Regions from separate parts of the Mesorhizobium sp. M0618 genome, predicted to be linked through region 2. Evidence: riboswitches for the same ligand, from Rfam matches in the RefSeq annotation. Region 2 holds a riboswitch; the other holds the start of a gene.
What was found. A riboswitch is a leader RNA that binds a small molecule or an ion and turns the genes downstream of it on or off. The one in region 2 is predicted to bind cobalamin.
Positions count from the first base shown of each region.

Region 1: it holds a riboswitch for cobalamin, as region 2 does, so the genes downstream of both, NKJ04_RS08715 (DUF1636 family protein) here and metE (5-methyltetrahydropteroyltriglutamate--homocysteine S-methyltransferase) in region 2, are expected to answer to the same signal.

Region 1 covers NZ_JAMYQH010000006.1:33,196-40,326, forward strand. Annotated here, with positions in the region: gene NKJ04_RS08710 (winged helix-turn-helix domain-containing protein) at 152-1,351, shown strand; cobalamin riboswitch at 1,381-1,584, shown strand; gene NKJ04_RS08715 (DUF1636 family protein) at 1,623-2,051, shown strand; gene cobW (cobalamin biosynthesis protein CobW) at 2,054-3,091, shown strand; gene NKJ04_RS08725 (cobaltochelatase subunit CobN) at 3,110-6,832, shown strand; gene cobG (precorrin-3B synthase) at 6,829-7,131, shown strand, end outside.
Region 2 covers NZ_JAMYQH010000033.1:63,977-71,107, reverse strand. Annotated here, with positions in the region: gene NKJ04_RS27895 (glycosyltransferase family 10 domain-containing protein) at 1-33, shown strand, start outside; gene NKJ04_RS27890 (hypothetical protein) at 171-524, opposite strand; gene NKJ04_RS27885 (cytochrome-c peroxidase) at 1,480-2,535, shown strand; gene metE (5-methyltetrahydropteroyltriglutamate--homocysteine S-methyltransferase) at 2,980-5,331, opposite strand; cobalamin riboswitch at 5,426-5,627, opposite strand; partial or broken gene NKJ04_RS27875 (helix-turn-helix domain-containing protein) at 6,333-6,804, shown strand; partial or broken gene NKJ04_RS27870 (IS110 family RNA-guided transposase) at 6,928-7,131, shown strand, end outside.

The sequences.
Region 1 (7,131 bases), on a different contig from region 2:
CGCGGCAAACTGGTCCGATCCGCTCCTGTTTGATTTCCTTCGCTTTTCACTCCACTTTTCTCTCCTGACATGGATGCCGCCAAAACCCTGCTAGCATGGGTTGGAATCAGCCATTCGACCCTCGGTCAAAACACTTCAAAGTGATGCCTGCATGAAGGAAAAGATCTCGCTCCCCACGGCCCGTCGCATCGCGCTTGCCGCCCAGGGGTTTCTCGATCCCCGCCCGACCGGTACGCCCGACCGCCGGCATTTTGCTCGCACCCTCTCCCGCACCGGTCTGTTGCAGATCGATTCCGTCAGCGCGGTGGTGCGCGCTCATTATATGCCGCTCTATTCGCGCCTTGGCCCCTACCCGTTCTCGCTGCTCGACAACGCGGCCGTGACGCGCAAGCGCACGGTTTTCGAATACTGGGCGCACGAGGCCTCCTTCCTGCCGGTCGAGACATACCCGCTGATGCGCTGGCGCATGCAGCGCGCCGAGCGCGGCGAGGAAATGTATCTGGGGCTCGCCAAATGGGGCCGCGAACACGCTGCCTATATCGAAGAGATCTACCGTCAGGTCGCCGAGCGCGGCCCGATCGCCGCTTCCGCGCTGGAGGGCCAGAAAGGCTCGGGCGGCTGGTGGGGCTGGAGCCATGCCAAGCACGCCTTCGAATGGCTGTTCTGGGCCGGCCGCATCACCACGGCGCACCGTCGCGGGTTCGAGCGTTTTTATGACCTGCCCGAGCGCGTGCTGCCGCAGGCGGTCCTCGACCTGCCGGTGCCCACGCCCGAGGACGCGCACCGCGAATTGCTGCGCATTTCCGCCCGCGCCCACGGCGTGGGCACTTCAGGCGATTTGCGCGATTATTTCCGCCTGTCGCCGGCCGATATGAAAGGCCGATTGGAGGAACTGGTTGAAACGGGCGAGTTGCTGCCGGTGCGTGTCGAAGGCTGGGACAAGCCCGCCTATCTTCACAAAGACGCCCGTCTGCCCCGAAAGATCAAGGCCCGCGCCCTGCTGGCGCCGTTCGATCCGGTCGTCTTCGAGCGCTCGCGCACGGAGCGGCTGTTCGATTTCCATTACCGCATCGAGATCTACACGCCGGCCGACAAGCGGCAATACGGCTATTATGTCCTGCCGTTCCTGCTCGGCGACAGGATCGTGGCACGCGTCGACCTCAAGGCCGATCGCCCGGCCAGCATACTGCGCGTCCATGCGGCCTATGCGGAGGCTGGCGCGCCGCCTGAAACCGCTGCAGAGCTGTTCGAGGAATTGAAGCAGATGCAGGGCTGGCTCGGTCTCGAACGCATGGAAGTGACCCCGGCCGGCGATTTGGGTCCGGCGCTGGCCGACATCGCCATGTCGTAAGCTCGCGTTGACACCGCCGCCCGCAAAAGCCTAAATCCGGTTCAGATGGTCTCTTGCCCGCAACGGCAAGAGCTAAGAGGGAATGCGGTGCGGGGCAAAATCCCAAATCCGCGGCTGTCCCCGCAACTGTAAGCGAAGAGCCAAGGCCGAAAGCCACTGGGGAGTTCCCGGGAAGGCGGCTACCAAGGCGATGACCCGCGAGCCAGGAGACCTGCCGTCTGCGACTTTAGAATCCGATCGCCCGGCGGGTTTCCGGGCAAGGAGCCCGATCTTGGACCACGACAGCAGTTTTTCGGCTGGCACAGCGGATATCTCGTCCGGCCATGATGATGCCTTGGCCGGCGTCACCATCATCGTCTGCGCCTCCTGCCGCGATGAGACCGGCGCCGACGCTCATCCCCGCGCCGGCGAATTGCTGGCGGACGACACGCGCCGCGCCGCATCTGGCGACGACATCCGCATCCGCAGCGTCGAATGCCTCGGCAATTGCAAGCGGCGCCTCAGCGCCGCCATCCTGCGCGACGGCTGCTGGAGCTATGTCTTCGGCGACCTGACCACGACCGGCGGCGCCGACCTCGTGACAGGCGCCAAGCTCTTCGCCACCTCGAAGGACGGCCTGATTCCATGGCGCGGCCGCCCCGATAGCCTGAAGCGTGGCCTCGTTGCCCGCATCCCTCCCCTCGACCTGTTGAAGGACTGATCATGACTGCTTCCGTCTCGCGCGTTCCCTGCACCGTCGTCACCGGCTTCCTCGGCGCCGGCAAGACGACGCTGGTCCGCCATCTCCTGGAAAACGCCGGCGGCAAACGCATTGCCATCATCGTCAACGAATTCGGCGACATCGGCATCGACGGCGAGATTTTGAAGGGCTGCGGCATCGACACCTGCCCGGAGGAAAACATCGTCGAACTGGCCAATGGCTGCATCTGCTGCACCGTCGCCGACGATTTCGTGCCGGCGCTCGACAAGATCCTCGCGCTGACGCCGAGGGTCGACCACATCCTGATCGAAACCTCGGGCCTGGCGCTGCCCAAGCCGCTGGTCCAGGCCTTCCAGTGGCCGAGCGTGAAGAGCCGCGTCACAGTCGATGGCGTCATCGCCGTGGTCGACGGCCCGGCGCTGGCCGAAGGCCGCGTCGCCAACGACATGGACGCCTTGCAGGCGCAGCGCGCCGGGGACGAGACGCTCGACCATGACGATCCGGTGGAAGAAGTGTTCGAGGATCAGATCGCCTGCGCCGACCTGATCATCCTGTCGAAGAGCGACCTGATGGACGCCGCCGGCACCGCCCGCGCCAACGCCATCATCAACGAACATTCCGCCCGCGCGGTGAAGATCGTGCCGACGTCGCATGGCAAGGTCGATCCCTCCGTGCTACTCGGGCTCGGTCTCGCCGTCGAGGACGACATCGAAAACCGCAAGTCCCACCATGACGGCGCATTCGACCATGAGCATGACGACTTCGACACCTTCATCGTCGACATTGCCTCGATCGCCAATCCGGACGAGTTGGCAAAGCGCGTCGCCACCGTCGCCGAAGAAGAGAACGTGCTGCGCGTAAAAGGCTTCGTCGAGGTCGGCGGCAAGCCCATGCGGCTCTTGCTGCAGGCCGTCGGGCCGCGCGTCAATCATTACTATGACCGCGCCTGGACCGCGCAGGACGACCGCCGCTCGCGTCTCGTCGTCATCGGCCTGAAGGGGCTGAACCGCCCGGCGATCGAGCGTATACTCGCCGGCTGATCTCGGACACGGGTTGCGATGCACATCCTCACCACGACATCCGCCTCGCTCGACGACCTCGCCGAGCCGGTCGATCTGCGGCAGACGCCGGCGGATATCGTGGCCCTGTCCTTCACCGACAGCGACCTCGCCGGACTGGCGGCAGCCTGGAAGGCCGATGCCGGCCGCCTGCCCTCGATGCGGCTGGCTGCCCTGCGTGACCTGCGCCATCCCATGTCCGTCGACCTCTGGGTCGACAGCGTCACCCGCCACGCCAAGGTCATCCTCGTGCGCCTCCTCGGCGGCTACGACTGGTGGCGCTACGGCTGCGACCAGCTTGCCTCGACCGCTCGCGCACACGGCATAAAGCTGGCGCTGCTGCCCGGCGAATGCCGCGACGAGGATCTGCGCCTGATCGAAGCCTCGACGCTGCCGCGCCAGGAGCTCGATGGCCTGCTCGACTATTTCCGCGAGGGCGGCCCGGCGAATATGAGCGCGCTGGTGCGGAGGCTGGCGCGACTGGCTGGATCGGATGCGGACGTAGCAGAGCCGGTTCCAGTGCCGAAAGCCGGGTTTTATGAGCCAGGACTTGGGGTCGTTGGTGATCCTTCACACCCCCCTCTGTCCTGCCGGACATCTCCCCCGCAAGGGGGGAGATCGGACTTCATCAAAGCCGGCTCTTTTCCCGTTTCATTAGAAGCTGACGCGTCCGCAACCTCGACAATTGGCGAAATCTCCAATGACAGCGCAATCTCCCCCCTTGCGGGGGAGATGTCCGGCAGGACAGAGGGGGGTGTGAAGGAACTCGACGCTGACAACGTCAACGCTCCTATCATCCCCATCCTGTTCTATCGCTCGATGCTATTGGCCGCCGATGTCGCGCCCATCGATGCGCTTTTCGAAGCGCTCCGCCAGCGCGGCATCAAGCCGGTTCCCATCTTCGTCTCCAGCCTCAAGGACCCCGCATCCCTGGCCTTCGTGGAAACAGCACTCGCCTCGCTGAAACCCGCCGCCATCATCACCGCGACCGCTTTCGCGTCCGGCGCCGAACCCGGCAATGAGACCCTGTTCGACCGCGCCGGCATGCCGGTCTTCCAGGTCATCGTCGCCACCACCCGCCACGATGTCTGGGAGACCAACCAGCGCGGCCTGGCGCCCGCCGACCTTGCCATGCATGTCGTGCTGCCCGAACTCGACGGCCGCATCCTGGCCGGCGCCATTTCCTTTAAGGGTGAGAGCGAGACCGATCCAGCACTTGGCCACCGCGCCTTTGCCAACCGGCCGGAACCGGATCGTGTGGCGCAAGTGGCTGACCGCGTCGCGGCCTTTATCAAGTTGCAAGAGACGCCCCGCGCCGAGCGCAAGCTAGCCATCCTGATCCCGGATTATCCGAGCGCGCCCGGCCGCACCGGCTACGCCGTGGGTTTGGATGTCCCGTCCAGCGTGCTGGCCATGCTGCAGGACCTCAGCGAACAGGGCTATGTCGTTGAGGGGATTCCGCAAACGCCGCGTGAGTTGCTGGCGCGACTGGGCCAGGGCGGGCATGGCTTGGCCTTGAGGGATTATGTGGAGTTCTCGAAGGCACTGCCGTCTGCAGCAATTGCTGCCGTAGATGCAGCTTGGAAGGCTGAATATGAGATAGGTTTGTGCGAGGCACCCCCCTCTGTCCTGCCGGACATCTCCCCCGCAAGGAGGGAGATCGGCAGTTCCGCCATCGGCGCTCATTCTGCGACGTTCGTAGCTGGCGAAAGCGGCAATGAGAGCTCAATCTCCCCCCTTGCGGGGGAGATGTCCGGCAGGACAGAGGGGGGTGCTCAAGCGCCAACCGCCGCCCACTTCCCCTTCCGCGCCGCCACCTTCGGCAACATCACCGTAGCCCTCGCCCCAGACCGCGGCCGCTCCGTCGACCGCCGCGCCGACTACCACGACCCGACGCTGCCGCCGCGCCATGCGCTGATCGCCTTCGGCCTGTGGCTGCGCAAGTCGCTCGGCGTCCACGCGCTTGTCCATGTCGGCGCGCATGGCACGCTGGAGTGGCTGCCGGGCAAGACCGTTGCGCTTTCGGAGAACTGCTTTCCCGAGATCGTCACCGGCGCCTTGCCCGTCATCTATCCCTTCATCGTCTCCAACCCAGGCGAAGCGGCGCAGGCCAAGCGCCGCATCGCCGCCGTCACCCTTGGCCATCTGCCGCCGCCGCTGACCGGCGCCGGGCTCGACGAAAACCAACACAAGCTCGAGCGGCTGGTCGATGAATATGCCCAGGCCGACGGACTCGACCGTCGCCGCCGCGACCGGTTGGCAGAGCTGATCGTCGACACCGCGCAAAAGACCGGTCTCGCCTCCGAAGCCGGCGTCGCCACGACCGACGCACCCGACGAAGCGTTGCGCCGCATCGACGCCTGGCTCTGTGACCTCAAGGATTTTGCCATCAAGGACGGGCTGCATATCTACGGCCGCGCTCCGGAGGATGAGCCCGACGCCATGCGGCGACAAAGTGCTGAAGCCGAGAAAGCGGCGCTGCTCGCGGCGCTCGATGGCCGCCACGTCAAGGCCGGCCCGGCCGGCGCGCCCGCGCGGGGTCGCTCGGACGTTCTGCCCACCGGCCGCAACCTGTTCACCTCGGACCCGCGCACCATACCGACGCCGACCGCCTACGATCTGGGCAAGGCAGCGGCGGAGGAAGTCGTGCGCGGCTACATGCAGTCGCATGGCGACTGGCCGCGCTCGCTGGTCATCGATCTCTGGGGCTCGGCATCGCTGCGCACCGGCGGCGAGGAGATCGCGCAAGGCCTGGCGCTGATGGGCTGCCGACCGCAATGGGATTCGGCGACCGGCCGCATCACCGGCATCGAGGTGCTACCGCCGGCCGCGCTCGGCCGCCCGCGCGTCGATGTCACCTGGCGCATATCCGGCCTTTTTCGCGACATGTTCCCGACCCAGATCGCGCTGATCGATGCCGCCGCCAACGCGGTAGCCGCCCGCGACGAGGACGATACGGAAAACCCGCTCGCGGCCAAAACCCGTGCCGATGGCAAGCTCAGCCCGCGCATCTTCGGCACCTCGCCCGGCACCTATGGCGCCGGCGTCGAGGATATCTTGTCCTCCGGCAACTGGGCCGCGCGCGAAGAAATCGGCCGCGCCTATCTCGACGCCACCTCGCACGCCTATGGCGGCGCAGAAGGAGAAGGCATCTCGGCGCCCGGCGCCTTCGAAGGCCGCATCGCCGAAGCCGATCTTCTCGTCCACACCGGCGACGACCCCGCCCGCGACATCCTCGAGGGCTCCGCCGACGTCGCCTTCATCGGCGGCTTTTCGGCCGCCTTGGCAACGCTCGGCAGGAATGCCGACGTCATCGTGCTCGACACCACGGACCCGCAAAAGCCGAAGCCGCGCTCGGTCAGCGAAGCCGTATCGCGGGTGGTGCGCGCCCGCGCCGTCAATCCTCGCTTCATAACGGGACAAATGCGCCACGGCCCGCGTGGCGCCTCCGAATTTGCCGAAACCGTCGACCGGCTGGTCGGCTTCGCCGAAACCACGCATGCCATATCGGGCACGCTGATCGAGGCGGTTCATGACGCCTATCTCGGCGATCCACTGGTCCGCGCCTTCATCCTGCGCGAGAACCCCGCCGCTGCCAAAGTCATCGCCGAGCGCTTCCTGTCGGCGCGACGGCGTGGCCTCTGGCATCCCCTGCGCAATTCCATCGACGACGACTTGACGGCCATGATTGCCGAGGCCGAGGCGCTTGGGGTGGCGGCATGAACGCCTTCTCGCGCCGCGGCGCCTGCCCGGCTTTGTCGGCGCCAATGCAAACCGGCGACGGGCTTTTGGTGCGGCTCAACCCGGTCGCTGGAGGCCCATCTTCTGGAGGATTGTCGCCGAAGCTTTTGATCGGGTTAGCCGAATCCGCCTTGCGGCACGGTAACGGCATCATGGAAGTCACCGCGCGCGGCAGTTTACAGATACGTGGGCTGACGGGGGAAAGCGCGGCGCTGCTGGGGACGGAGGTCGATGCGCTTGATATCGCGGTGCGCACCGGCGTGCCGGTCGAGACCGGGCCG
Region 2 (7,131 bases):
TCGCCTGAGGTCGATTTTGAAATAGACGAATGAAGTACTCCAACGCTCGCTTCGCGTGCCCGGCGGTCGGTGGTCTGGCGAGATCGGTACGGAACGCTCGGCGGAGAATGCCTGCTGCGCAGTCGGGCCGGCACGGGCGCACGAGGTCATGCGCCCCCGGCTGCCGCTGATCAGACGAACTGGGGAAGGCCAGGAACGGAATTGAGGACCTCGTCCACGAGTTCGTCGCCGGCATGTTCCTTGGCGCAGGCGATCGTCTCGTTGGCGAGGCCGGCGATCTTTGCCATGCTGAGACCCTCACTCATCAATTGCTGGCCAAGCCCCATAAGGCCGCCACCCTCTGGGTCGTCGCCATGATACTTCGCTACTAATTCCGAAGCTCCCGGAATGGCCTCGATCATGCGCGCAACGGGACCGTCGGCCGCGTGGCTTTGCAGGAAACCCAGCATTAACCCAACGCCCTTCTCTGCGAGAGCCGGGCCGATGCCGGCACCAGTGGCGATGCGCGGTAAGAATTCTTCCATGCAGGGTCTCTCTCTCTTTGATGAGGTTTACACGGGGCCGGTCCGGTGCCCAGCTCCCTTGGCCGAACCACAATTGAACTCCACAAAAATAGGCCGGCGGAAGTGCTATTGCGCGTAAAACCGCCTCTGTCAACGCAAGCTGCGTCGGACGTGCGTGTTTCGCAAACCGAAGATCATTCCAATTCACATCATTACGCATTGCAACCGCACAGTTTGCGGTGGCTCGCTTATGGGCCAATGCCCCGCGTCCGTCAAATGATGACGACAAGGTGGTCATCGCCCAGGATCTGTGGATCGAGGTGTGAGGCACTTACAGCCGGTGGACCTGCTCAAGCGCCGCGCCGGCACAAGGGCTAGATTGGCGATACTGCGCGTATTGGCCATGTCTTTCCTCGCGTGATGGGATGTTCGTAGAAGCGGAGCTATATGCCGGTGTGACGATCGACAAGGCGGACCGGCTATTCCGATAGGACGTCCATACTGTCGCATAGACCGTCGCTGCTTAGGTATTGAAACCGCCATCGCTGGTGACATCACAATGTGCAGCCGGCGGGTGTCGACAACGTCGATTCACGCAATCAGCCGGTCAGGAGGAACGAATGAACCCTGAGGTTTCAGAGGGTCACTTTTCGCAAGGCGTGCAGCGCACATCGTGCAAGAGATTGCCATTCTTGCGGATGCTATCGACTTTCTCAACGATGGCGGGAAGATCGCAGTGACCGAATCTACGAAGCCGCCCTCAGGGCGTGCTTTGATGCATACAAACGGTTGCCGAGCAGGGATACTCCTCCTCCCTGAAGTCCAATCGAGAAGAGCGATCACTTCCAAGAGGGTCCCAGCTCAGCCGCGAAAACAGGTGCCAGACCCCGATCCTCTCCCTCAACTGATCTAGCTCAGGGCGTTCATGAGCCGCAGATCGCATAGTGGCTGCGTGCACGACGCAGGAAGACCATTTATGAAAATCCTATTCAGAACGATGGCTGTCACCTTGCTGGCACCCACCGCCTTTGCTGCGGATTCGATCCCCACCGACCTCAGAGATACGGCATTGGCCACCTTCAGGGCTTTGCCATCCACCACGCCGACAGTCGCCAACAACCCGATCACCCCGGAAAAGATCGCTCTCGGCAAGGCACTGTTCTTCGATCCACGCGTCTCGGCGTCAGGCGTCTTGTCGTGCAACTCGTGCCACAACCTGGCCACCGGCGGCGACGACAATCACGAAACCTCGATCGGCCATGGTTGGCAGAAGGGACAGCGCAACGCGCCGACTGTACTGAACGCTGTCTTCAACATCGCTCAGTTCTGGGATGGTCGTGCCGCAGACCTGAAGGCTCAGGCGAAGGGACCGGTCCAAGCCGGCATCGAAATGGCCAATACACCGGACCAAGTCATCGCCACGCTCAAGTCCATGCCGCAATATGTCGAGTGGTTCGATGCAGCTTTTCCGGCTGAAGCCGATCGGGTCACCTTCGACAACTTCGCCAAGGCGATCGAAGCCTTCGAGGCGACACTGGTCACACCGGCCCCGTTCGACAGCTTCCTGAATGGTGATGAGCTTGCCATGACTTCCGAACAGAAACAGGGCCTGGCGCTTTTCATGGACAAAGGCTGCTCGTCCTGCCATGCCGGCATCAACGTTGGTGGGCAAGCCTATTTCCCATTCGGCCTCGTGGAACAGCCCAGCGCCGAGGTCCTGCCGGACAAAGACAAGGGCCGATTCGCGGTCACCAATGCAGCCGATGACTACTATGTTTTCCGCGTGGCGCCGCTGCGCAACGTTGCACTCACCGCGCCATACTTTCATTCGGGCAAGGTTTGGGATCTGAAACAGGCCGTCGCCATCATGGGGACCACCCAGCTTGGCGTAGTACTGGCGGACGAAGAAGTTGATCTGCTTGTTGCCTTCCTCAACTCGCTGACCGGAGAGGTACGCGAGGTCGCCTATCCCATCTTACCCTCCGAAACGGCGACAACGCCCCGGCCTGTAACGCAGATCTCAGGAAAATAAGGGCCAACTGGCTGCGGACGTCGCAATCGAAAATGATTGCGGCTTTTACTTGGGCCACACGAATTGCCACGTCCATCTCCGAATTGGCGGGACACGCTAGCAATACCCGAAACCTGCAACCTCGCCCGTAGTCTGCGCAAATCAACTGGGGAAGCGGACAGACGCGCAGCATCATATATTGTCGCCGCCTGAGCGAACATGCCAAGCAGTCTACTTTGAGAAACGACGTGTGTACGATTTGTTCGAGGCGCGGGGCCTGTATGTTCCCAAGGACCAATACTATAGCGTGGTGTCACATTTATATTTCTGCGGGATGAGGACACGTGCCGAAGGAAAATTGCACATTTTCGCCGTGTGGCTTATTTACAAGAGTGTGATCGGTTTGGCATATTCCCGGCCGACATCCGCCACCGGCAACTCCCCACACGGTGAGGAAGAGAAGCCTTACGCCTGCACTTTCTGCCGGAGCGCGCGTGCTGCAGCGACCATGTTCATGAGGGCAGGGCGGACCTCCTCCCATTTGCGTGTTTTGAGGCCACAGTCCGGGTTTATCCACAGTTGGCCGTCGGACAGTCGCTCGCGGGCAAGCATGACTAAGTCCGAAATCTCGCCGACTTCCGGGACGCGTGGTGAGTGAATATCATAGACGCCGGGACCGATTTCGTTCGGATATTTGGAGCTCGTGAAGGCGTCCAACAGTTCCATCTTCGAGCGCGACGTCTCAATCGAAATGACATCCGCATCCATTCCAGCGATCGCGTGAATGATCTCGTTGAACTCCGAATAGCACATGTGGGTATGAATTTGAGTCGCGTCCTTTACACCCGTTGAAGCGATCCGGAAACATTCGACAGCCCAGTCGAGATAGACTTTCCAGTCAGATTGGCGCAGTGGCAATCCTTCGCGAAACGCGGCCTCATCGATCTGGACCATCCTTGCGCCGGATCTTTCGAGATCCGTCACTTCGTCGCGGATGGCGAGCGCGATCTGGCGGCAGGCTTCGGAGCGGGGTACGTCGTCGCGAACAAAAGACCAGTTGAGAATGGTGACTGGGCCTGTGAGCATTCCCTTCACGGGCTTTTCCGTAAGCGACTGGGCGAATTGCCACCAGCGCACTGTCATCGGATTGCGCCTCGATACGTCGCCGAAAATGATGGGGGGACGCACGTAGCGCGACCCATAGCTTTGTACCCAGGCATGCTGGGTGAGCGCGAAGCCGGACAACTGCTCGCCGAAATGCTGTACCATGTCGTTTCGCTCGAACTCACCGTGCACCAGCACGTCCAGCCCGATCTCTTCCTGCCAGCGAATTGCAGCCTCGATCTCCTTCTTCAGGAACGTCTCATAGTCGACATAGCTCAGCTGGCCCTTCGCATGAGCGGCCCGCGCCTTGCGTACCTGCGGCGTCTGCGGGAAGGACCCGATGGTCGTCGTCGGGAAACGCGGCAGCCCGAGTGAGCCGGCCTGGACTCTGGAGCGCTCGCCAAAAGCGCTCTCTCGTCGCTTCGCGCTGTCCTCAATGCTAGCGATCCGCCCCTGAACAAGCGGGTCATGGATCCTCGTAGATGTCACGCGCGTGGCGGCAGCCTCGGCAGACGCTTTCAACGCGCCTGCTACCGCATCCTTGCCTTGGGACAGGGCCCGGGCCAGCAAGACCAGCTCGTCGGTCTTCTGGGCCGCGAAGGCGAGCCACGACCTGATGTCCGCGTCGAGTTCCGTCTCCATGCGCAGATCAATCGGCACATGCAGCATCGAGCAAGAAGGCGCGATCTCGACGCGGTCCAAGGGCCAGCCGGCGACGATCGCTTTGATGCGGTCGAGAATGGCGGGCAGGTTCGCACGCCAGACGTTGCGGCCATCGATCAAGCCAAGCGAGAGCACCAGATCCTTCGGAGCGAGCCGAGCCACCGTTTCCAGCTGCTCGGGAGCGCGCACGAGATCAATATGCAGGCCGGCCAGGGGCAGAGAAATCGCGGTTTCGAGATTGTCTCCCAGCGACCCGAAATACGTAGCCAGCATGATCTTCAGCTCGGGCGCGGCTTTCGACAGCTGGCCATAGGCGAATTCGAACGCAGCTCGTTCGTTCGGGTTCAGATCGAGGACAAGCGCTGGCTCATCGATCTGCACCCAGTCGGCTCCCGACAGCTTCAGCCTCTCCAGAAGCTGCTCGTAAACCGGCAGCAGCCGCGGTAGGAGCGCGATGGGACCGAACCCCTCGGCAGGCGATTTCGCCAGCTTGAGGAAGGTGATGGGTCCAAGGATGACTGGGCGTGTGTGAATGCCGAGAGCCTTAGCCTCGAGGAAGTAATCGACCGGCTTCGATGACGAGAGGGCGAACGTCTGATCATCATCGAGTTCCGGCACAATGTAGTGGTAGTTGGTGTCAAACCACTTGGTCATTTCCATCGCGGTTACACCAGGTCCATGAGCCTCCTCCTGGTGACGAGCGTGTCCACAGTCCTCCGTCTGACCCTGGTTGCCGCGCGCCATTGCGAAGTAGATGTCAAGTGGGACCTCGCCGCTATTCCAGCCGTAACGGGATGGAACGGCCCCGACCATGGCTGCGGTGTCGAGCACATGGTCGTAAAGCGAGAAGTCGTTCGACGGGATTTTCGACACGCCGCGATCGCGCTGCTCTTCCCAGCTAGCGGCACGGAGCGCCTTCGACGTCGTGAGAAGGTCGCCAGCGGACGATGTTCCGGACCAGTAGCTTTCAAGCGCGAATTTCAGTTCTCGCCGACGACCGAAGCGCGGCACGCCGAGCGTTGCTACAGGAATTTGCTGAGAGACAGTCATGTCATACCCCGATGATTGGGGCGTCGGTGACAAGGAAGGCGCTAGCAGGCCGGCATCAACGCCGGGTTGCAGCGGCCACCGAGACACCCCGCCCGTGGACGTAATTCGCGTGGCAGGTCTCCTGGCTCGCGGGGTCATAGCCTCTACCCGTCTTCCTGAGGGTATTCGCCTCAGTGACATGATTGGGGTTGGCTCGCCGCTAACAGTTGCGGGGGCAGCGCCGGCATCGCACCGGCTTCCCTCTTAGCTCCGCTGCGGCAGCGCCGCACGCGAGAACCACGACACGCAGACAATCACAGCAGTTCGCTCCTTTGTCAATGACGCATAACGAAATGTTTATGTCGTTATGTGATCGCGCTTTTACGCTTGTCTAACATAGTGAAATATTCAGTCGCCCATTGGCGGCGCTGCTCCGCTGCCACCATTGTCAACTAATGAATTCCTGTCGGGCTGCGACATCCCTCGCAGGTCGCCGATCAAGGATTTCGGCCAACACTTCAAGCGCGTGACAACGTCGTTAGAATGCAGAAGATCGCATTGGGGGCGATGTTTAACGATGCGGCCGCAAGCTGTGCGTGCGTGGCAGAAGCGGTTTTCACGGAGTGAGCGCCAAACGGTGGTCCGAGGGGAAATGGCACGCCAGTCGTCATCACGGATGACTAGTACCGTTCCACAGAGATTGTGATGGGTTGTTTTAGCGCAAAATCGGAAGCGATTCCGGAAGAATTCGGACGGCCCCGGGCGTGCGCGAGATGAGGCCGGCTTTTTCTAAAGTGATCACCATCTGGTGGACGGACGGAGCGGTGACGTCGAAGTGGCGCTGCATGTCGGCTTCGGCCGGGGCTGTTTGAAGATCCGGGCATAGATGAAGGCCAAATACTGGCCTTAAAGCTGCGTAAAGCGCGGCTGCGGCGCGGCTTGTCGTTCGCCAAGTGACTGACTCATTTCCGGATTCATCTGCGCCTGCACGCTGAAGGAGGTGCAGGTGAGTATAAAGTTTTGTGGACCTTAGCCAATCGGAGGGTGATCAACTTGACGCGCTATTGAGCGGGGGGCGCCACGCGACGCGCAAAATAAAACGCGCACAGATCCTCTTGGCCGCGAACGACGGCGTGAGCGACGAGGTGATCGCCGCAACCCTTGAAGGTCTCGGGATCGACGATTTATCGGACACGGCGCCGCTTTGTGGAAGCGAACCTGGAGAGAGCGCTCACCGAGGAGCGGCGACCCGGCGTTGAGCGCAAACGTCGAGCAAGGATGAGGCGCTTTTGGTGGCGACCGCCTGCTCAAAGCCGCCACCGGGACGGGCCCGCTGGACCCTCGAACCTCCTGGCCGAGGAGATGGTCCGGCTCACCGACCATGAAGAGCTGTCTTCTGAGACCGTCCGTCGACGGCTGGCAGAGAATGATCTGAAGCCCTGGCGCAAAGACATGTGGTGCATCCCCAAAATCGACGGAGAATACGTCGCCCGCACATGCAGCGAGATTGGGTCTGATCCAATTTTGCACACGATGACGTAATTGCTGCGTCGCTCCTTTGAACGAAGACTCGGCGGACGGCAAAAGCCGCCGACCAGTGAGATCAAGGAGGCCGCAGTGAAGCAATATGTCGGATTGGATGTGTCGCAGCGAGAGACCAGCGTTTGCGTCGTCGATGATGCTGGAAGGGCTGTCTTCCAAGGGAAAGTGAAGTCCCATCCGGGAGCACTGACCGAGTTGCTCCGCAAACGCGCACCGCACACCGAGCGCATCGGATTCGAGACGGGCGCCATGTCCAGCTGGCTCTGGCATGAGCTTAAA